Regions from separate parts of the Kitasatospora sp. NPDC087314 genome, predicted to be linked through region 2. Evidence: predicted binding sites of a transcription regulator. Region 2 holds the regulator's gene; each other region holds the start of a gene.
What was found. The regulator HrcA, encoded in region 2, represses chaperone genes, less so after heat shock. The targets are predictions, from matches to a motif close to TTNGCACTCNGNNNNNCNGAGTGCNAA.
Positions count from the first base shown of each region.

Region 1: the regulator HrcA is predicted to act here: its motif matches at 5,852-5,878, upstream of ACIO5E_RS29745 (FmdB family zinc ribbon protein).
Region 3: the regulator HrcA is predicted to act here: its motif matches at 1,915-1,941, upstream of groL (chaperonin GroEL).

Region 1 is NZ_JBIUYE010000015.1:55,408-62,005, reverse strand. Features, by position in the region: gene ACIO5E_RS29780 (arylamine N-acetyltransferase) at 1-776, opposite strand, end outside; gene ACIO5E_RS29775 (carbon-nitrogen hydrolase family protein) at 955-1,824, opposite strand; gene ACIO5E_RS29770 (phosphatase PAP2 family protein) at 1,868-2,680, opposite strand; gene ACIO5E_RS29765 (sigma-70 family RNA polymerase sigma factor) at 3,108-4,079, shown strand; gene ACIO5E_RS29760 (hypothetical protein) at 4,269-4,505, shown strand; gene mscL (large conductance mechanosensitive channel protein MscL) at 4,518-4,937, opposite strand; gene ACIO5E_RS29750 (hypothetical protein) at 4,968-5,231, opposite strand; gene ACIO5E_RS29745 (FmdB family zinc ribbon protein) at 5,523-5,840, opposite strand; gene ACIO5E_RS29740 (MFS transporter) at 6,000-6,598, opposite strand, start outside.
Region 2 is NZ_JBIUYE010000001.1:125,414-132,011, reverse strand. Features, by position in the region: gene ACIO5E_RS00575 (PDZ domain-containing protein) at 1-2,455, opposite strand, end outside; gene ACIO5E_RS00570 (16S rRNA (uracil(1498)-N(3))-methyltransferase) at 2,528-3,277, opposite strand; gene dnaJ (molecular chaperone DnaJ) at 3,359-4,498, opposite strand; gene hrcA (heat-inducible transcriptional repressor HrcA) at 4,576-5,610, opposite strand; gene htpX (zinc metalloprotease HtpX) at 5,873-6,598, shown strand, end outside.
Region 3 is NZ_JBIUYE010000015.1:243,814-250,411, reverse strand. Features, by position in the region: gene thrC (threonine synthase) at 1-614, shown strand, start outside; gene ACIO5E_RS30650 (MoaD/ThiS family protein) at 653-931, shown strand; gene ACIO5E_RS30645 (cold-shock protein) at 1,548-1,751, shown strand; gene groL (chaperonin GroEL) at 2,098-3,720, shown strand; gene ACIO5E_RS30635 (hypothetical protein) at 3,846-4,202, shown strand; gene ACIO5E_RS30630 (DUF5996 family protein) at 4,215-5,186, opposite strand; gene ACIO5E_RS30625 (hypothetical protein) at 5,429-6,124, opposite strand; gene ACIO5E_RS30620 (PadR family transcriptional regulator) at 6,191-6,568, shown strand; gene ACIO5E_RS30615 (hypothetical protein) at 6,565-6,598, shown strand, end outside.

The DNA.
Region 1 (6,598 bases), on a different contig from region 2:
TCGTCGGCGAGGGTGCGCGTGACGGTGGTGCCGTCCGCGCGGGTCACGGTCAGCTCCTCGCCGCTGAGCGACCGGTGCGCGTCGGGGCTGGTGCGCTGGACCTGGATGCGGCTGCGGAAGGGGGAGTTGGGGGAGGTGGCGATGTACCAGTTCGCCACGGTGATGTCGGAGTGCTCGGCCGGTTCGGTGGTGAAGGCGTACTGGGAGGCCCAGCCGTCGGGGCCGTGCGCTTGCAGGGTCCAGGTCTCCAGTCGCCCGGCCCGGTCGTCGCCGGTGCGCAGCAGGCGGTGGCCGCGGTTGTCGGCCCAGTGCTCCGCGTCGGGGGTGAGCGGGATGGGCCGGGTGAGCGCGCCGATCGCGCCGAAGCCGACGTCGGCGAGGTAGGGGGCGGGACGGCCGGGCACGTCCACCAGGAGGGCCATGTGCGTGCGGGGGCGGGTCGCGGGATCGCCGGTGCCCAGGACGACCCGGCCGGTCAGGTAGCGCAGCGTCAGGCCGGTCGCCCGCAGGGCGGCGGCCAGCAGGAGGTTCTGCTCGTAGCAGTAGCCGCCCCGGCGGTCCTCGACGAGCTTCTTCTGGAGGTCGTCGAGGGCCAGGGACGGCACGATGCCGCGCACCGGGTCGAGGTTCTCGAACGGGATCGACATGACATGGGCCCGGTGCACGCTGCACAGCGTCTCGAGGTCGGCACCGACCGGTCCCGGATGCCCGATGCGCGCGAGATACGCGTCGAGGCGGAATCCGGGGGCGTCGGTCTGCTGTGTGTGGGCCTTCATCCGTCCACTCTTCTCCGGTGTCAAGCGGCTCGGCCGCTGCCTGGTCGGTCCGGTGCGTCGCGGGCCGTGTGCCACCGCTGGTAGGCGGCCGAGATCCGGCCCACCGGCCCCGGCCGTGGGGACGCCGCCTGCGCGGGCGGGTCCGTGGACGGGGCGGCCGGGCCGGAGGTCGAATGGTTCAGCCCAGGGTGAAGCGCGTGCGCGGGGCGACCGGGCGGGCGCCGGCCTCGGCCAGGTCGGCGAGCAGGGTCTCGGTCTCCCGGGCGGTGCGCAGCACGGCCGGGTCGAGGTCGACGACGACGAGTTCGCGCCGGTCCTCGCCCGCCTCGGCGAGCAGGCGTCCGTCCGGGGCCCACACCGCGCTGCCGCCACAGGTGTGCCAACCGCCGGTGTGGCCGATGTGGTTGGCGAGCACCGTGTAGAGGGTGTTGTCGAGCGCGCGGGCCGGGAACCAGGTGCGGGACTCGTGGTGGCCGTGGCCCGTGCTGAACAGCGCGCCGACCAGGTAGGCGTGGCAGCCGTCGAGTGCGGCGGCGCGGGCGTGCTCGGGGAAACCCGAGTCGTAGCAGATACCGAGGCCGAGCCGCCAGCCGTCCAGCTCCAGGGTGCAACCGGCCGTCCCGGGGCGGTAGTAGGCGCGTTCGGTCTTGAACAGGTACTGCTTGTCGTAGCGGGTGACGAGGCCGCCGTCCGGGCCGAGGACGAGGGCGGAGACGCGCAGGTCGTCGCCGTCCTGGACGGCGGCGCCGACGATCGCGGCGGTGCCGGTCTCGCGGCAGGCCTCGGCGATCGGTGCCAGGCGCGGATCGCCGGGCTGGACGGCGCACTTGAGCGGGTCGGTGCGGATCAGCTCGGGCTCGTAGCCGGAGAGGAACTTCTCGGCGAACAGCACCAGGCGGGCGTCGGCCTCGGCGGCCTCACGGATCAACTCTGCGGCCTGGGCGGCGTTGGCGGCCACGTCGCCGGCCACGGCCTGGGCCTGGACGGTGGCGATCCGCAGCGGGCGCTCGGGGTAACGGGCAGCGGCGGGAACCGTGGTGAGAGGCATGGCCGTCACGCTATCGGACGGCTCCCGGCGGCCGCGGAGGACCTCAGTGGACGGCCTCGTCCGGGTGGTCGGTGGCGGTGTCGCCCAGCGGATCGGTGCCGCGCGACGACCGGACGGACGGCACGGTGATCCGCTGAACCCTGGGCCTGGTGCGCCAGTTGACCCGCCGTACGTCACGGGCCAGCGCGCCCGGCCGCCAGAGTTCGACGACGGCGGTGACGGCGCCCAGCACCATCCCGGCGGCCAGCCAGCCGGCGAGCACGTCGCTCGGCCAGTGGACCCCGAGGGCGATCCGGGTCCAACCGATGGTCAGCACCGTCGCCGTGGCCACCGCGCAGGCGGCGATCCGGCCGCGTCGGTGGACCCGGTACCAGACCAGGCCGACCAGCACCGCGCAGGTGATCGCCGAGGCCATGGCGTGCCCGGAGGGGAAGGCCGGGCCGCCGGCGTGCGAGACCGGGTCGGTGAAGGAGGGGCGCTGGCGGCCGATGGCCAGCTTCAGCGCCCACAGAGCGCCCCAGCCGACCAGGGTCTGGGCGGCCACCCAGCCGGCCAGCACCCGGGCGCCGATCAGCCAGAGCCAGACGGCCGCGATGCCGAGCAGTGTACGCATCGTGACCGTGCCGCCGATGTCGGAGAGCGTCTGCACCGAGGCGGTCCAGATCCGGTGCTGCCGGGCGAAGGTGTGCAGTTCGCCGATCCAGCTCTGGTCGAGCTGTTCCAGCGGGCGCCAGTGCCGGGTCACCAGTGCGGCCAGGAGGCCGAACAGCGCGGCACAGACCACCGCGAGCGCCGAATCCCGCAGAAGGCGGCGGTGACGCGCAGTGATGGAGGGCGAGCTGTTGGTCAGGTGCATGGCTGACACCTTCCCAGTGTCCCGGGTCGATCGGGAGCTGGAGTGATAGCGATTCGGCATCGTTTGTGGGGAGAACCTGCGTGCGCCGGGGCACGGGCGCGGGCGGGCGCCGGGGGCGCGCGGGAACGCGCGCGTTCGTTCGCGGGTTCATCCAGTACGACGGCGGACGCGTGTGCGGCAAGTGAAGGAAGCGCTCCGAAGTGGTCGGGGAATTGGCACTGAAAGTGCTCGACTGATCACCCAGTGTCCATATCCGGAGTGAAAACCGGCAGGATACTGCATATCCGGGAAGAATCTGAGTGACTTGGGAATGTTGTCCGGATTCTGTTCGTTGGATCGTTACGTGTGAGCCCCGAGGGGCCCGCACTTCTTGCCCTCTCGGGGGGCAGGCAGGCAGACCTCGGCAATTCCAGCAAAGGGAGCAAGCATGGCCACCCGTGCCGTCGTTCGCGACAGGGCCGACCGGACTCGCGCGGCCCGCCCGACCAACTTCGAGGCCGACCGTGACCTGGTCGGCATGTACCTCGACGAGATCGCCAGGACACCCCTGCTCGATGCCGCCGAGGAGGTCGAGCTCTCGCTGCGGATCGAGGCCGGCGTGTACGCCCAGCACCTGCTGGCGGAGGGCGAGTTCCCCGACGGTGTCACCCGCGAGGAACTGGAGGCGATAGCCGAGGACGCCGAGCGCGCCAAGGACGTCTTCATCCGCTCCAACCTCCGGCTCGTGGTGGCGGTCGCCCGCCGGTACCCGCGCAGTGGCCTCCCGCTCCTGGACCTCATCCAGGAGGGCAACGCGGGCCTGGTGCGCGCCGTCGAGAAGTTCGACTACGCCAAGGGTTTCAAGTTCTCCACCTATGCCACCTGGTGGATCCGGCAGGCGATCACCCGGTCGATCGCCGACCAGTCCCGCACCATCCGGCTGCCCGTGCACCTGGTCGAGGAGCTGGGGCGGATCCGGCGGGTGCAGCGGGAGAAGTCCAAGGAGCTGGGCCGCGAGGCCGAGCCGGCCGAGATCGCGGCCGAGTTGGACACCACCGAGGCCCGGATCAAGGACGTGCTGGACTGGGCCCGGGATCCGGTCAGCCTCAACATGGCGGTCGACGACGAGGGCGAGACCCAGTTCGGCGACCTGGTCGAGGACACCGGGGCGACGTCCCCCGAGGACGCCGTGATGGTCATGCTCCGCCGTGAGGAGCTGGACGACCTGATCGGGCGGCTGGACGACCGTACGGCCTCGATCATCCGCTCCCGCTACGGGATGGAGGACGGCCGCGAGCGCACCCTCACCGAGGTGGGCAAGCAGCACGGCCTCACCCGCGAGCGGATCCGCCAGATCGAGAAGCACGCGCTGGCCGAGCTGAAGAAGATCGCCGACCACGCGGGCTTCGAGGCCGCCTGAGAGGGGAGTGCCTGCGGGCCTGCGAGGCGCTCCGGACGGCCGCTCGTGAGGTGGCGTCACGGCCGGCCGCTTGAGGCCGTCACCCGGGCCCTGATGCGGAGCGCTCCGCACCGGGGCTCGTGGTGCGCCACGGGGCTCATAGGCTGGAGGGGGGACAGGACGATCCGGGCGAACAGCGGAGTGAGCAGGGTGAGCGAGCAGGGACAGGGCCGGGAGCGGCCGCAGGCGCGGCAGCAGGAACAGCAGCAGGGGCAGGAGGAGCAGCCGGCGGCGCCGAAGGCCCGGCTGGTCTTCCGGGACCCGCTGGACCAGCAGTCCCGGGACGACACCGACACCGGCTGGGGCGAGCGCCCCGGAGCGGGGGAGGGCGGTGGGCGGGGGCTGGACTGGTACCTGAGCCAGCGCCCGCCGCACCACGGGGACTGAACGGAAACGTGCTCAGCGCTGCGGCGTGAGCAGCGCGTCGCGGATCTCGGTGAGTAGTTGGACCTCCTTGGCCTCGGCCTCCGCCGCCTCTTCGAGGGCGCTCTTCCTTCTGGCGGCCAGCTTGTTCATGGGCACGATCAGGACGAAGTAGACGACGGCCGCGGTGATCAGGAACTGCAGGGCGGCACTGAGCACCGATCCCCACAGGATGAGGATTCCGGACGTGACCTCGCCGGTGGCGCTCACCTCGCAGGGCCCCTTGAGGCAGGAACTGTAGGACGCCAGGTCCTTCGTCCCGAAGACACCGACGATCGGGTTGATCACGCCCTTGACGAAGGCGTTGACGATGGTGGTGAAGGCCGCGCCGATGACGACCGCGACGGCGAGTTCGACGACGTTTCCACGCAGCAGGAATTCCTTGAAGCCTTTCATGCCGCCGTGAACGACGAAGTCGTTTCCTGGTCACGGGTGATCTTCGATTGAGCCGGATTGACAACCCGTCCGGCCCATCGCGCCGCCCGAGGGCGGCGGCAGTCCGGCCCGCGCGGGCCCGACCGCGAGCGCTGCGGCCACCGCGAGCAGCACCAGCACGGGCACCCCGGCCCGCCGCCGTACGGCGTGCCGCCAGCGGTGCCACCCGCCGGCCCCGCGCCGGATCGGAGGGAAGCGCGGCACCTCCCGCCGGGGCGGCACGGTGGGGGCGGGCAGCGGGACGGAGAGGCTCATGGACGTCATGGTCACCACCGGGGTCGTCGGGGACCGCCCCTTCCGGGCCGGTCGGTCTCTGGTGACCCACACGATGCGTGCCCCGCGCCGTCCCGGAAAGCCCTTATCCGCAGCCTGTGGACAACCCGGCCCTGTGGACAACTTCGTACACCCGCACGAGGGACTCCGGCCCGCCCAGGATGACGAAAAGGCCCGCCGCCCCGCGAAGTGCGGGGCCGACGGGCCTTGTCGATGCTCTTTACCTGCCGCCCGGGCCGGGCCGAATGCCGCCCGCCGCGCCCGGCGACGAGGTCAGCTCGCGGCCGGAGCCGGGCTCGAAGCGGTCGAGGAGCCGGAGGAGCTCGAAGAAGTGGAGGGCGACGACGCCGGGGTCGAGCCCGACGACGACGCGGAGCTGCCGGAGGTGCCGGCGCCCACCGTGCTGCTGGAGGACGAGCGGCTGTCGGTCCGGTAGAAGCCGGAGCCCTTGAACACGACGCCCACGGCCGAGAAGACCTTGCGGAGCCGTCCCTGGCAGTCGGGGCACGTGGTCAGCGCCTCGTCGGTGAACTTCTGCACCGCCTCCAGGCCGTTGCCGCACTCGGTGCACTGGTACTGGTACGTGGGCACTTGTCTTCCTCCTGGCACTCTCGCCTGATGAGTGCTAACGATGGTCAATGATGCGGCATTCCGCTGAATCAGTCCAGCGACTCCGATGTGAGATGAGCCGGGGCTGAGCCGGGGGCTGCTCTCCGGCCCACCCGGGCACCACCGTCGTCGCGTGCCCGCTCAGCCCTTGGCCGCGCCCACCAGCTGCGGCGCCGCGGCGCGCTCCGGCGAGGCCGTGACCGCAGCGTTCGCCTGCCCCGGTGCGGTCAGCAGGTGCCGCAGCGAGACCAGCGCGGCCAGGCCCAGGCCCGCGCCCGCCAGCGGCACCAGGAACCCGACGGACGGCCCGTGGCCGTCGATCAGCCGCCCGGCCGCCATCGAGCCGACCGCCAGGCCGAGGCCGATGGCGCCGGTCAGCCAGGTGAAGGCCTCGGTCTTGGCGCCGTCCGCGACGAGCGTCTCGACCAGGGTGTAGCCGCTGATCAGGGTCGGCGCGATGGCCAGGCCGCAGACCAGCCCGGCGACGGTGAGCGCGATCAGGTTGGGCATCGCCCACAGCGTCGAGCAGCCCAGCACCAGCAGGGTGTAGCTCATGATCATCCGCTGCTGCACGGCCCGCCGCCAGGCGATCACGCCGTACAGCACGCCGGCCACCATCGAGCCGCCCGCGAAGATCCCGTACACGGTGCCGCCGGCGCCGTGCTGCCCGACCGAGTCGGCGAAGGCGTACACCGAGACCTGCAGGCCGCCGAACACGGCGCCGACGCCGAGGAACGTCC
Region 2 (6,598 bases):
CCGGGCGGCCGTTGACGGCCAGGACCGCGTCGCCCGGGCGGATCGCGACGCCGGGCGCGGCCAGCGGCGAGCGGGCCCGGGGGTCGGAGGACTCGCCGGGCAGGATCCGGGCGATCCGCCACCGGTCGCCGTCCTTGGCAAGGTCGGCGCCGAGCAGGCCCTGGCGCCGGGCGGGCTCGGTGTGCAGGCCGTACGGCAGCACGTAGGCGTGCGAGGTGCCGAGTTCGCCGTGCACCTCCCAGAGCAGGTCGACCAGGTCGTCGTGCGAGCCGACCCGCTCCACCAGCGGCCGGTAGCGGTCCAGGACGCCCTCCCAGTCGACGCCGCCGAGGTCGGCGCGCCAGAAGTTGTCCCGCATCAGGCGGCCGTTCTCGGCGTACATCTGGCGCCACTCGGCGGCCGGGTCGACGGTGACCCGCAGCCGGGCCAGGTCGACGGTCACCTCGTCGTCCTCGCCGCTCGCCTTGTGGTCGGCGGGGACGATCCGCAGCTCGCCCTCGTCCAGCACCGCCACCCGGGCGCCGTCCCCGCTGACCGCGAACTCGTCGACGCCCTGCACGAGTTGCTCGACGCGACGCTTCTTCAGGTCGTACCGCTCCAGTGCCGGCCGGGGCCGCTCCTCGTCCAGCGAGGCCGCCTCGTCGCCGAGTTCGCCGAGCAGCGGGGCCCTGGTCCACAGAACGCCGTCCTTGGCGGCCCGCAGCGAGTCGAAGCGGCCGCCCTCGACCGGGAACGGCACGATCCGGTCGACGATGCCGTCCAGGTCGACCCTGGTCACCGGCGGGGCGTCGGCGGCGGCCTCCTCGCCGTCCGCCTTCTTGCCGCGCGGCTCGTCCTCCTCCCCGCCGAGCGGGCGCCCGGCCCGCTGCGGCCCGAACGGGGACGGCGTGTCGGCGGCCAGCGTGATCAGGTACGGGCGGCAGCCGTTCGGGAACGACAGGTCGAAGACGTGCGCGTCGTAGACCGGGTCGAAGTTGCGCACCGACAGGAACGCCAGGTACCGGCCGTCCGCGGTGAAGGCCGGCGAGGTGTCGATGAAGCGCTGCTGGGTGACCTCGCCGACCGTCCGGGTGGCCAGGTTGGCCAGCACGATCTGGCGCAGCGAGAAGGGGCCCAGGCCCTCCACCGGGCTCGACCACGCCAGCCAGGCCGAGTCCGGGCTGAAGGCCAGCCCGCTGACCTCGCCGTCGGCGCTGCGGGCCAGCTCGTGCACGGTGCCGTCGGCGAGCGCGACCAGCAGCACCCGGCCGTCGTGCACGCCGAGCGCCGCCTGCTTGCCGTCCGGGGACACCACCAGGGAGTTGACCCGACCGAGCCGGCCGGCCGCCAGCCGGCGGCGCTCGGCGCCCTGCACGGCGGGCGCGAACTCCAGGGCGTCCTCGCCCTCGGCGTCGGACACCCAGAGCACGCCCTGGGCGCCGTCGTCGCCCGGCACCACCCGGGCGAGGCGCCCGCGCACACCCGGCGTCTCGTCCAGCACCCGGGCCGGGCCCTCGCGGTGGGTCAGCCAGTGCACCCCGCCGCGCACCACCACCGCGCTCGCCCGGCCGGTGCGGTCGGGGGCGACGGACTCCAGCCAGTGCGCGGCGTACACCGGGCGGGGCCGGCGGCCGCTGCGCGGGCCGGCCAGCCGGACGTCCAGCCGGCGCGGCTCGACGCCCTGCGCCAGGCTCTCCAGCAGCCACAGGTCGCCGGCCCGGTGGAAGACCACCCGGGTGCCGTCGGTGGTGGCGTTGCGGGCGTAGAAGCCCTCCGGGCAGGTGGTGTGGCGGCGCAGGTCGGAACCGTCCGGGAGGCTGGAGTACAGCTCGCCGACGCCCTCGTGGTCGGACAGGAAGGCGATCCGGTCCCCCACCCACAGCGGCGAGGAGAGCTGGCCGGCCAGGTCCTCGTGCACCCGCGCGAACTCGTCCCGGCCGATCCACAGCTTGCCCGCCCGGCCGCCCCGGTAGCGCTTCCACCAGGCCGGCTCGCGGTTGTTGACGGTGCCCAGCAGCACCCCGGCGCCCTGCGGCTCGAAGGCGAGCCCGCCGACCGGTCCGTACGGCAGCCGCACCGGCTCGCCGCCGTCCAGCGGCACCGCGTGCGCCCAGGTGCGGCGCAGGGTGGCCTCGCCGGCGGTGGTGGTGGCGATCGGGCGGCCGTCGGCCGTCCAGCCCTGCAGCTGGGTCTGGTCGCTGCCCCAGTGGGTGAGCCGGCGGGACGGGCCGCCGTCCACCGGCACCACGTGCACCTCGGGCGAGCCGTCCCGGGCGGAGGTGAAGGCGATGTGCCGCCCGTCCGGGGCGAACCGGGGGTGGTGGACCGGCAGGTGATCGGCCGTCAGCCGCCAGGCCCGGCCGCCGTCCAGCGGGGCCAGCCAGACGTCGTTCTCGGCGACGAAGGTGACCAGGTCGCCGTGCAGATGGGGGTGGCGCAGATAGGCGCCCGCGGAGGTGCTCAGGGGTTCCGTCACGCGGTCAGCGTAGGCACCCACGCGCACCGCGCGGGCCGATTTTCGCGGACTCCCGCCCCCGGGCGGAGCCCGCTACGACCAGCGGCCGGTACGGCCCAGCAGCAGCGCGCCGGCGGCCACCCCGGCGGTGGAGGTGCGCAGCACCGACGGGCCCAGCCGGTACGGCTTCGCGCCCGCCTCGGCGAAGGCGGCCAGCTCCTCCGGGGAGACACCGCCCTCCGGGCCGACCACCAGCACCACGTCCCCGGCCTCGGGCAGCGCGGCCCGCGCCAGCGGCTCGGCGCCCTCCTCGTGCAGCACGGCGGCGAACGCCGCCCCCGCCAGGACCGGCGCCAGCTGCCGGGTGGTCGCCGGCTCGCGCACCTCGGGGAAGCGCAGCCGGCGGGACTGCTTGCCGGCCTCCCGGGCGGTGGCCCGCCACTTGGCGAGCGCCTTGGCCCCCCGGTCGCCCTTCCACTGCGTGATGCAGCGCGAGGCGGCCCACGGGATCACCACGTCCACGCCGACCTCGGTCATGGTCTCCACCGCGAGCTCGCCGCGGTCTCCCTTGGGCAGCGCCTGGACGACGACGATCCGCGGCGCCGGCTCGGGCTCCCGGCGCACGGCCGCCACCGTGACGTCGACCGCGTCCTTGCCGAGCACCTCGGCGACCGTCCCGTCCACCCCGAGGCCCAGCCCGTCGGCCAGGGTCACCGCCTCGCCCGCGGTCAGCCGCTTCACCGCGGCCGCGTGCCGCCCCTCCGGCCCGTCGAGGCGCACCACGGCGCCGGGTGCGGCGGCGGCGATCCGCTCGGTCTCGACGACGAAGACGGGGGCGGTCATGCGGGGAACCTCCGGTGGTGGGGGCGGATCGGGAACGCGAAAGGGGTGCCGGGCAGAACCCCGGCACCCCCACGCGGACGGCTACCGGCCGTTGAACGCGTCCTTCAGGCGCGAGAACAGGCCCTGTTGGCCCGGCGCGAACTGGCCGGACGGCCGCTCCTCGCCGCGCAGCACCGCGAGCCGGCGCAGCAGCTCCTCCTGCTCGGCGTCGAGCTTGCCGGGCGTCTGCACCTCGACATGCACTATCAGGTCGCCCCGGCCGCCCCCGCGCAGGTGGGTGATGCCCCGGCCGTGCAGCGGGATCGACTGGCCGGACTGGGTGCCGGGCCGGATGTCGACCTCCTCCAGCCCGTCCAGGGTCTGCAGCGGCACCTGGGTGCCGAGGGCCGCGGCCGTCATCGGGATGGTGACGGTGCAGTGCAGGTCGTCCCCGCGCCGCTGGAAGACGGTGTGGGTGGTCTCGGCGATCTCGACGTACAGGTCGCCGGCCGGGCCGCCGCCGGGGCCGACCTCGCCCTCGCCGGCCAGCTGGATCCGGGTGCCGTTGTCGACACCGGCCGGGATCTTGACGGTCAGGGTGCGGCGGGCCCGGACCCGGCCGTCGCCGGCGCACTCCGGGCACGGGGTCGGCACGACGGTGCCGAAGCCCTGGCACTGCGGGCAGGGGCGGGAGGTCATGACCTGGCCCAGGAAGGACCGGGTGACCTGGGAGACCTCGCCCTTGCCGCGGCACATGTCACAGGTCTGCGCGGAGGTGCCGGGGGCCGCGCCCTCGCCGCTGCAGGTGGTGCAGGTGACGGCCGTGTCGACCTGGAGTTCCTTGGTGGTGCCGAAGGCGGCCTCCTCCAGGGTGATCTCCAGCCGGATCATGGCGTCCTGGCCGCGGCGGGTGCGCGAGCGCGGGCCGCGCTGGCCGGCCGCGGCGCCGAAGAAGGCGTCCATGATGTCGGAGAACCCGAAGCCCGCCGCGCCCGCGCCGAAGCCGCCCGCGCCCCCGCCGCCCGGCGAGAGCGGGTCACCGCCGAGGTCGTAGACCTGGCGCTTCTGCGGATCGGAGAGCACCTCGTAGGCGGCGTTGATCTCCTTGAACCGCTCCTGCGTCTTCGGGTCCGGGTTGACGTCCGGGTGCAGTTCGCGTGCCAGGCGCCGGAACGCCTTCTTGATCTCGTCCTGCCCCGCATCCCGTCGGACGCCGAGTACCGCGTAGTAGTCCGTGGCCACCAAATGCTCCGCTTGTTCCGCCTGTAGTAGTGCTGCGACTGGGATGTCGCCGTCAGATGACCAACGGCGACCGTTTGCTACGACTCGGCCAGGATCTGACCCACGTACCGCGCCACCGCTCGCACCGCCCCCATTGTGCCCGGATAGTCCATCCGGGTCGGACCGATCACACCCAGTTTGGCCACGCTCTCGTCGCCCGAACCGTAACCGACCGAGACCACCGAGGTGGAATTCAGCCCCTCGTAGGCGATCTCCCGCCCGATCCGGACCGTCATCGCGGCGTCCGCGGTCTCACCCAGGAGGCGGAGCAGGACGACCTGCTCCTCCAGTGCCTCCAGCACCGGCTGGATGGTGAGCGGGAAGTCGTGCCCGAAGCGGGTCAGGTTGGCCGTGCCGGCCAGCATGATCCGCTCCTCGTTCTGTTCGGCGAGCGCCTCGAACAGCGTCGCCAGGACGGTGCTGACGGTCGGCCGGTCCGGCTGCTCGAAACCCGCCGGGAGCTCCTCCAGGAAGCCCGGCACGTCCGGCAGCCGCTGGCCGACGGCCCGCGCGTTGATCCGGGCCCGCAGGTCCGCCAGGACCGTCTCGCCGACCGGGCCCGGGCAGTCCACCATCCGCTGCTCGACCCGGCCGGTGTTGGTGATCAGGACCAGCATCACCTTGGTCGGGGCCAGCGCGACCAGCTCGATGTGCCGGACGGTGGAGCGCGACAGCGAGGGGTACTGCACCACCGCGACCTGCCGGGTGAGCTGGGCGAGCAGCCGCACCGTCCGGGCGACCACGTCGTCCAGGTCGACGGCGCCGTCCAGGAAGTGCCGGATCGCCCGGCGCTCGGGGGCGCTCATCGGCTTGACCTCGGCGAGCTTGTCGACGAACAGGCGGTACCCCTTGTCGGTGGGGATGCGCCCGGCGCTGGTGTGCGGCTGGTGGATGTAGCCCTCCTCCTCCAGCGCCGCCATGTCGTTGCGGACGGTGGCCGGGGAGACCCCGAGGTTGTGCCGCTCCACCAGGGCCTTGGAGCCGACCGGCTCCTCGGTCCCCACGTAGTCCTGGACGATCGCGCGGAGCACGGCCAGCTTGCGGTCGTCGAGCTGGCGAACCTCACCGGCCATGGGGCACACACCTCCGTCTTCGCGCGTTGTCCGTTTGTGTCGCACATGCTGCTGCCCGTTCCGGGACACCCCGGTTCCGGGACCCGCCTTGGCACTCGTCATACCCGAGTGCCAAAACCGTACCTGCCAGTGTAAGGCCCGGGCCCAACGGCAGGAACGGCCCGGCCGGAGTGATCCTGCCCGCAGTTCCCGGCGCGGGGGTGGTGCCGCGGGGCCGTCCGGGTGGCAGCATCGGAAGCGACGGCGAATGGAGGAGCAAGCAATGTCGAGCTCGGGCCAGCACACCCGTTTCGCGCCCGACCGCGGCCTGACCGGCCGCATGGTCGTGACGATGTTCGTGATCGGGCTGCTGTACGTCGGCTTCACCGGCCTGCTGATCGTGCTGCTGCGCGGCGCCTGGCCACTGATCGTCCTGATCTCCGGCGGGCTGTTCGTGGCCCAGTTCTGGTTCAGCGACAAGATCACCGAACGGGCGATGGGCGCCCACCAGGTGACCCCTGAGCAGTACCCGCAACTGCACGGCACCGTCGACCGGCTCTGCGCGCTGGCGGACATGCCCAAGCCCCGGGTGGCGGTCGCCGACAACGACATGCCGAACGCCTTCGCCACCGGCCGCAACCCGCAGAACGCCGTGGTGTGCGTCACCACCGGCCTGCTGCGCCGGCTGGAACCCGAGGAGCTGGAGGGCGTCCTCGCCCACGAACTGTCCCACGTCGCCCACCGGGACGTCGCGGTGATGACCATCGCCGGCTTCCTCGGTGTCCTCGCCGGGGCCATGACCCGGATCGCCATGTACGGCGGGTTCATGGGCGGCGGCCGCAACAACAACGACCAGAACGCGGCGATCGCCGCCCTGGTCATCCCGCTGGTGTCGATGGTCGTCTACGCCATCAGCTTCCTGCTCACCCGGCTGCTCTCCCGCTACCGGGAACTCGCCGCCGACCGCTCCGCCGCCCAGCTCACCGGCCGGCCCAGCGCCCTCGCCTCC
Region 3 (6,598 bases), on a different contig from region 2:
GCCCGTACTACGGCGAGGGCTCCAAGACGCTGGCCTACGAGATCTGCGAGCAGCTCGGCTGGCGGCTGCCGGAGCAGATCGTCATCCCGATCGCCTCCGGCTCCCAGCTGACCAAGATCGACAAGGGGCTGCAGGAGCTGATCAAGCTCGGCCTGGTCGAGGACCGGCCGTACAAGGTCTTCGGCGCCCAGGCGGCGGGGTGCTCGCCGGTGTCGGCCGCCTTCAAGGCCGGCCAGGACGTGATCCGCCCGGTCAAGCCGGACACCATCGCCAAGTCGCTGGCGATCGGCAACCCGGCGGACGGCCCGTACGTGCTGGACATCGCCCGGCGCACCGGCGGCGCGGTCGAGGACGTCACCGACGCCGAGGTGGTGGACGCGATCCGGCTGCTGGCCCGGACCGAGGGCATCTTCGCCGAGACCGCGGGCGGGGTGACCGTCGGTGTGCTGAAGAAGCTGGTCGAGACCGGCCAGCTGGATCCGGCCAAGGAGACCGTCGCGATCAACACCGGCGACGGCCTGAAGACCCTGGACGCCGTGGCCGACTCCGGGATGACCGCCGTGATCCGCCCGACGCTGGCGTCCTTCCGCGACGCCGGTCTCGCGTCCGCCTGAACCCCCCACCCCGCTGGGTCGCACCCGCTAGGAGAGCCATGAGCGCCAACGTCCGTATCCCCACCATCCTGCGCACCTACACCGGCGGCGCCGCCGAGGTGGCCGCCGAGGGCGCCACCCTGGGCGAGGTCATCGCCGACCTGGAGAAGAACCACGCGGGCATCTCGGCCCGCATCCTGGACGACGCCGGCAAGCTGCGCCGCTTCGTCAACGTCTACGTGAACGACGACGACGTGCGCTTCGCCGAGGGCCTCGCGACCGGCATCACGGACGGCGCCAGCGTCTCGATCATCCCGGCGGTGGCCGGCGGCTGCTGAGCCGCGACCCCCGCCCCGGCGGCGCCCGCCCGCGCCGACCGGACAGGCCCTGGTTTCGACCGGCCGTCCCGCGTACGGAATTGCGTTCTCCGTGCGCGCGGGCGGCCGGTCGCATTTCGGCGGGAATATTTCGGGGTCGAGTCGGAGTAGAGTGTGGCTCGGTTGGGAACAGGGCTTCCCCTCATCCCCGCCCGTGAATCGCCGGAGTTCGTCCGGCTGCTGGGACCGGCTGCTGGGACCGGCCGTTGAGACCGACCGGGTGCGGGACCGTGAAACATGTCAGGCAGATGTCAGAATTCCCGCGGGGATTTGTTGTAATCCGTCCGCTATGTCCGGCGTGAAATGCCGAATTCCTCCCGGTTTGGCCCGTCCTGTCCTTTGGTGTGGTGCCGGAATTCCCCGCAGCTGACCCTGTTGCAGAGGGCGTCGATCCGGATACATTCAGCCGCGGTCGACGTAATCACCCGCTCACGGGGCGCCGTCAGGCGCCCTCGCGGAGGATTGCGGCGTGCACGGCTGCGCCCAGGGGGGGTTCCCCGGGCCGGCCTTCAAACCAGACCCGGGCCCGCGACCTGCGGGCGCGTGAAGGGCCAGCACAGCACTAGGGGAGTTCGGAATGGCTCAGGGCACCGTCAAGTGGTTCAACGCGGAGAAGGGCTACGGCTTCATCGCGGTCGACGGTGGTGCGGACGTCTTCGTCCACTACAGCGCGATCCAGATGGACGGCTACCGCACCCTCGAGGAGGGCCAGCGGGTCGAGTTCGAGATCTCCCAGGGACAGAAGGGCCCGCAGGCGGACATGGTCCGCGCGGCGGTCTGACCTTCCTTCTCCTCCAGGAGCTCGGCACGGCCCACGGCTGGTGACCACTCGCTTCTCGGCGGGCCCGTACGACACGCGTCGTACGGGCCCGTCGGCGTTCCCCGGCGGGGAGTTGCGGGGCCCGGCGGGGGCGTGCCCGGCGGCTCGCGGGATCGCGATTGGGCTTGCACTCGACCACCCGGAGTGCTAATCATTGGCGTTAGCACTCACAGCGTGAGAGTGACAGCGGACCGGGTCGGTGAGGCCCCCGGGAGCGGTAGGGGAAAGGACCCCCGCACACCAGGGCCGTCCGTCGCGGGCACCCCTTGGTCCGAGCAGTCGACCGTGTCCCGGAGGACCACTTCTGATGGCCAAGATCATCGCCTTTGATGAGGAAGCTCGCCGCGGCCTTGAGCGTGGCATGAACCAGCTCGCCGACGCAGTGAAGGTCACGCTCGGCCCCAAGGGTCGCAACGTCGTGCTGGAGAAGAAGTGGGGCGCCCCCACGATCACCAACGACGGTGTCTCCATCGCCAAGGAGATCGAGCTCGAGGACCCCTACGAGAAGATCGGCGCGGAGCTCGTCAAGGAGGTCGCCAAGAAGACCGACGACGTCGCGGGTGACGGCACCACCACCGCCACCGTGCTGGCCCAGGCCCTGGTTCGCGAGGGTCTGCGCAACGTCGCCGCCGGCGCCAACCCGATGGCCCTGAAGCGCGGCATCGAGAAGGCCGTCGCCGCCGTCTCCGACCAGCTGCTGGCCCAGGCCAAGGACGTGGAGACCAAGGAGCAGATCGCCTCCACCGCCTCCATCTCGGCCGCCGACACCCAGATCGGCGAGCTCATCGCCGAGGCCATGGACAAGGTCGGCAAGGAAGGCGTCATCACCGTCGAGGAGAGCAACACCTTCGGCCTGGAGCTTGAGCTCACCGAGGGCATGCGCTTCGACAAGGGCTACATCTCCGCCTACTTCGCCACCGACCTGGAGCGGATGGAGGCGTCCTTCGAGGACCCGTACATCCTCATCGCCAACTCCAAGATCGGCTCGGTCAAGGACCTGCTGCCGCTGCTGGAGAAGGTCATGCAGAGCGGCAAGTCGCTGGTCATCATCGCCGAGGACGTCGAGGGCGAGGCCCTGTCGACCCTGGTCGTGAACAAGATCCGCGGCACGTTCAAGTCCGTCGCCGTCAAGGCCCCGGGCTTCGGCGACCGCCGCAAGGCCATGCTCGGCGACATCGCCATCCTCACCGGTGGCACCGTGATCTCCGAGGAGGTCGGCCTCAAGCTGGAGAACGCCGGCATCGACCTGCTGGGCCGCGCCCGCAAGGTGGTCATCACCAAGGACGAGACCACCATCATCGATGGTGCCGGTGACGCCGACCAGGTCGCCGGTCGCGTGAACCAGATCCGCGCCGAGATCGAGAACAGCGACTCGGACTACGACCGCGAGAAGCTCCAGGAGCGCCTCGCCAAGCTGGCCGGCGGCGTGGCCGTCATCAAGGCCGGCGCGGCCACCGAGGTGGAGCTCAAGGAGCGCAAGCACCGCATCGAGGACGCCGTCCGCAACGCCAAGGCCGCCGTCGAGGAGGGCATCGTCGCCGGTGGTGGCGTCGCGCTGCTGCAGGCCGGTGTCGCCTTCGACAAGCTGGAGCTGGACGGCGACGAGGCCACCGGTGCCAACATCGTCAAGGTCGCGCTGGAGGCCCCGATCAAGCAGATCGCGACCAACGCCGGCCTGGAGGGTGGCGTCGTGGTGGAGAAGGTGCGCAACCTCCCCGCCGGTCACGGCCTGAACGCCGCCACCAACGAGTACGTCGACCTGGTCGCCGCGGGCATCATCGACCCGGCCAAGGTCACCCGCTCCGCGCTGCAGAACGCCGCCTCCATCGCGGCGCTGTTCCTCACCACCGAGGCCGTCATCGCCGACAAGCCGGAGAAGGCCGCCGCGGCCGCCGGCGGCGGCATGCCGGGCGGTGACATGGACTTCTGATCCCGCTGGGATCGGACGGTTCGGATCGTTCGCGAGGGCGGTCTCCCCGACGGGGAGGCCGCCCTCGCGGCGTTCGGGAGCCTTCGCGCGTTCGGGAGCCTTCGTGTGTTTGGGAGAATGGACGGATGGCTGCTGACGACATCGAGACCGCTCTGCACAACGCCCGGGCACTGATCCTGGCCGACCTGACCGCCCGGGACGTGGCGGAGGCCACCGTGGTGTCGCTGGTGGAGCAGGCCGTGACGCACCGGCGCTGGTGGCTGGAGCAGTGGCCGGACGGCACCGACTACGTGCTCGGGCTCGTCGCCCAGGACGTCCAGGACGCGCTGCTGGAGGCGTACGGGCGCTGGCCGCTGTGCGCCGAGTGCGCGGCCGACGGTGACCCGCACGCGCTGAGCGTGGAGCCGGAGCTGGGGCCGGAGCCGCACTGGGTGTGCGGCAAGCAGGGCGCGGTGGTGGCGCCGGTGGGGAAGCTGGCCTAGTAGTCCTCCGAGTCAGGAATCCCGACCTGAGTCGGCCGTGCTGGTACCGGACGAGCGCGGGCGGGTTTTGCTCATGTACCAACCCTCGACGCGGGGGCCTACGAGGTCGGACGGCCAGCCCGCCGTCTCGACGGCGGCATCGTAGACGGCGTCACCGAACGCCACAATGCCCTGGTGCGGGTCCGCTGTCTCCCTGAGCTTGGCCCACGGCAGACGAACCAGACCGGCGTCGGGATGCCAGGCGGCGCCCTCAACACCCCAGGACCGGCCCCCGAGACCGTCCGGCTGGGGCCAGATGTACGCGTACATGCCGACGTCCGGCGCCTGGGCATCCCCGAAGGAGAATCCCACCGACACGTACGCGTCGAGCTGGGCGTTCTGCATGAACGGCGGCTGGTGGGGCGTCGGCACGGTGGGCTGCGCCCGGTAACGCGTGGCGGACAGGTCGAAGCCGCCCCACATCACACCGACCCGGGGGCGGTATCCCAGGAAGGGGGCCTGCCACGCCTCGAGCCCGTCAGCGGCGAGGTTCAACGCTGTCCAGATCAGCCGGGCCGCGTCGCCGTCCCAGGTGCGTTCGACGTGATCGTCCTCGAAGTGCGGCGGGGCATCCGGAATCTCGCAGATCAACGAGCTGCGCGGTCGGTGTATGCCGAGCTCGTCCGCCGCATCGCAGAAGGACGCATAGAACATGGCGACTGATCCCTTGGACAACGGGACCGTCCGCGAGCCATTGTCGGACTCGATGACCACGCCACCGTCGAGCAGGCTGTAGTGCACCGAGAAGGTCACGCCTCGCTGCCGAAGGGTTGGCGTACTGAGCCCCCGGGGGGTGACATCGAGGACGATGTTTCCCCAGCCGACTTCGAAGGGCTCGTCGAGGGTGTACTTGCCTGCGACCTGCACCACCCGGTTCACGTAGTCGACCATGGGCGCCAGATCCTCATGGACCAGCATCGGCCACGTACTGACACGTTCGCTCACGGAGAGCCTCCCAGCGTGTCGATGGGATCAGCGGGAGGGGACGTCAGGTGCCGCGCCCGCTCCCCCGTGCAGCGTCGGGCGGGCCTCGGACACCGAACTGCGATCCAGTACCCAATTCTCACACGCAGGTCAGGGTCCTGCCCGGTCGGTGTCGCCGGGCGTCCGACCGACATGCTGGGCCAGCAGCCGGGATGCGGTGGTCGACCGAAGAGTTCGGTCCGCCTCGGCCCGGGCGCGCTGCATCACGAAACCCAGGCGGGTTGCAGGTTACCGAGACACGCTCCCTGGAGGCCGTCGAGTTCGGTCGCCAGGTTGGCGCGGGCGGGGGCGTCGAAGCGCGCGTGGGCGGCCGGGGTGCGGTAGAGCGCGGGGAGCGCGAGCAGCTGTCGCAGGATCGCCGAGCGCCCGGCGCGGAAGTCCGGTTCCGGGACGAACGCGTACTCCGCGCGGACGGCGGCCGCGTACGCCGCGTACGCCTCGGGGGTGCCGCCGAGGACGGCGAGGTCCGCGTCGCAGAGCACCTCGCCGTCGCGGTCGCCCGGCTCGGGGTGGTGGTCGACGGTGAGCAGGACCAGCCGCTCGACCTCGGCCACCCGGGCGGCGGGCAGGCCGGCGGCGGTCAGCGCGCGGACGGCCAGGGCGGCGCTGCGCTCCTCGTTCTCGGAGCGGTCGGGCCGGTAGACGGCGTCGTGGAACCAGGCGGCGAGCCGGACGGTGTCCGGGTCGTCGGCGTGCCCGGCGAGGTCGTCGACGTGTCGCAGGACCGCGTGCAGGTGCTCGGGGGTGTGGTAGCGCCGCTGGGGCTCCGACCAGCGGCGCAGCAGCTCGCGGCCGTACGGCTCGGGGTCGGTCGTGGCGGCGCGGCGGTGCAGCAGCGCCGTCCACTCGGCGAGCAGTCCGGGGAGCGGTCCGGCGGTGAGGTCCTCGGTGGTGGGCATGGGGGACATTGTGGCGGGCGGGCCGGGCACTGGACCTATAGGTAGGTTGACGATATATGTAGTCGTATGACAGAACGCTCGATGCAGGAGCCGACGCTACTGCTGCTCACCGCGCTGGCGGACGCCCCCAGACACGGCTACGCCCTCATCCAGGAGATCGCCGCGATTTCCGACGGTCGCGTCAAGATGCGCACCGGCACCCTGTACGGCGCCCTCGACCGACTGCTCCAGCAGGGGCTGATCGAGGTCGCCGCCGAGGAGGTCGTGGACGGGCGGGCGCGGCGCAGCTACGCGCTGACCGACGCCGGCCGGACCGCGCTGGCCACCGAGGCGGAGCGGCTGCGGGCCGTCGCCACCGAGGCCGAACGCCGGCTCGCCAACGTCCGGTTGGCGATGCAGGCGGGGCCGAAGGGCCTGTTCACGAGGAGGGGGTTCTTCGCATGACCACGCCGACGATGGGGACACCGGCCGCCG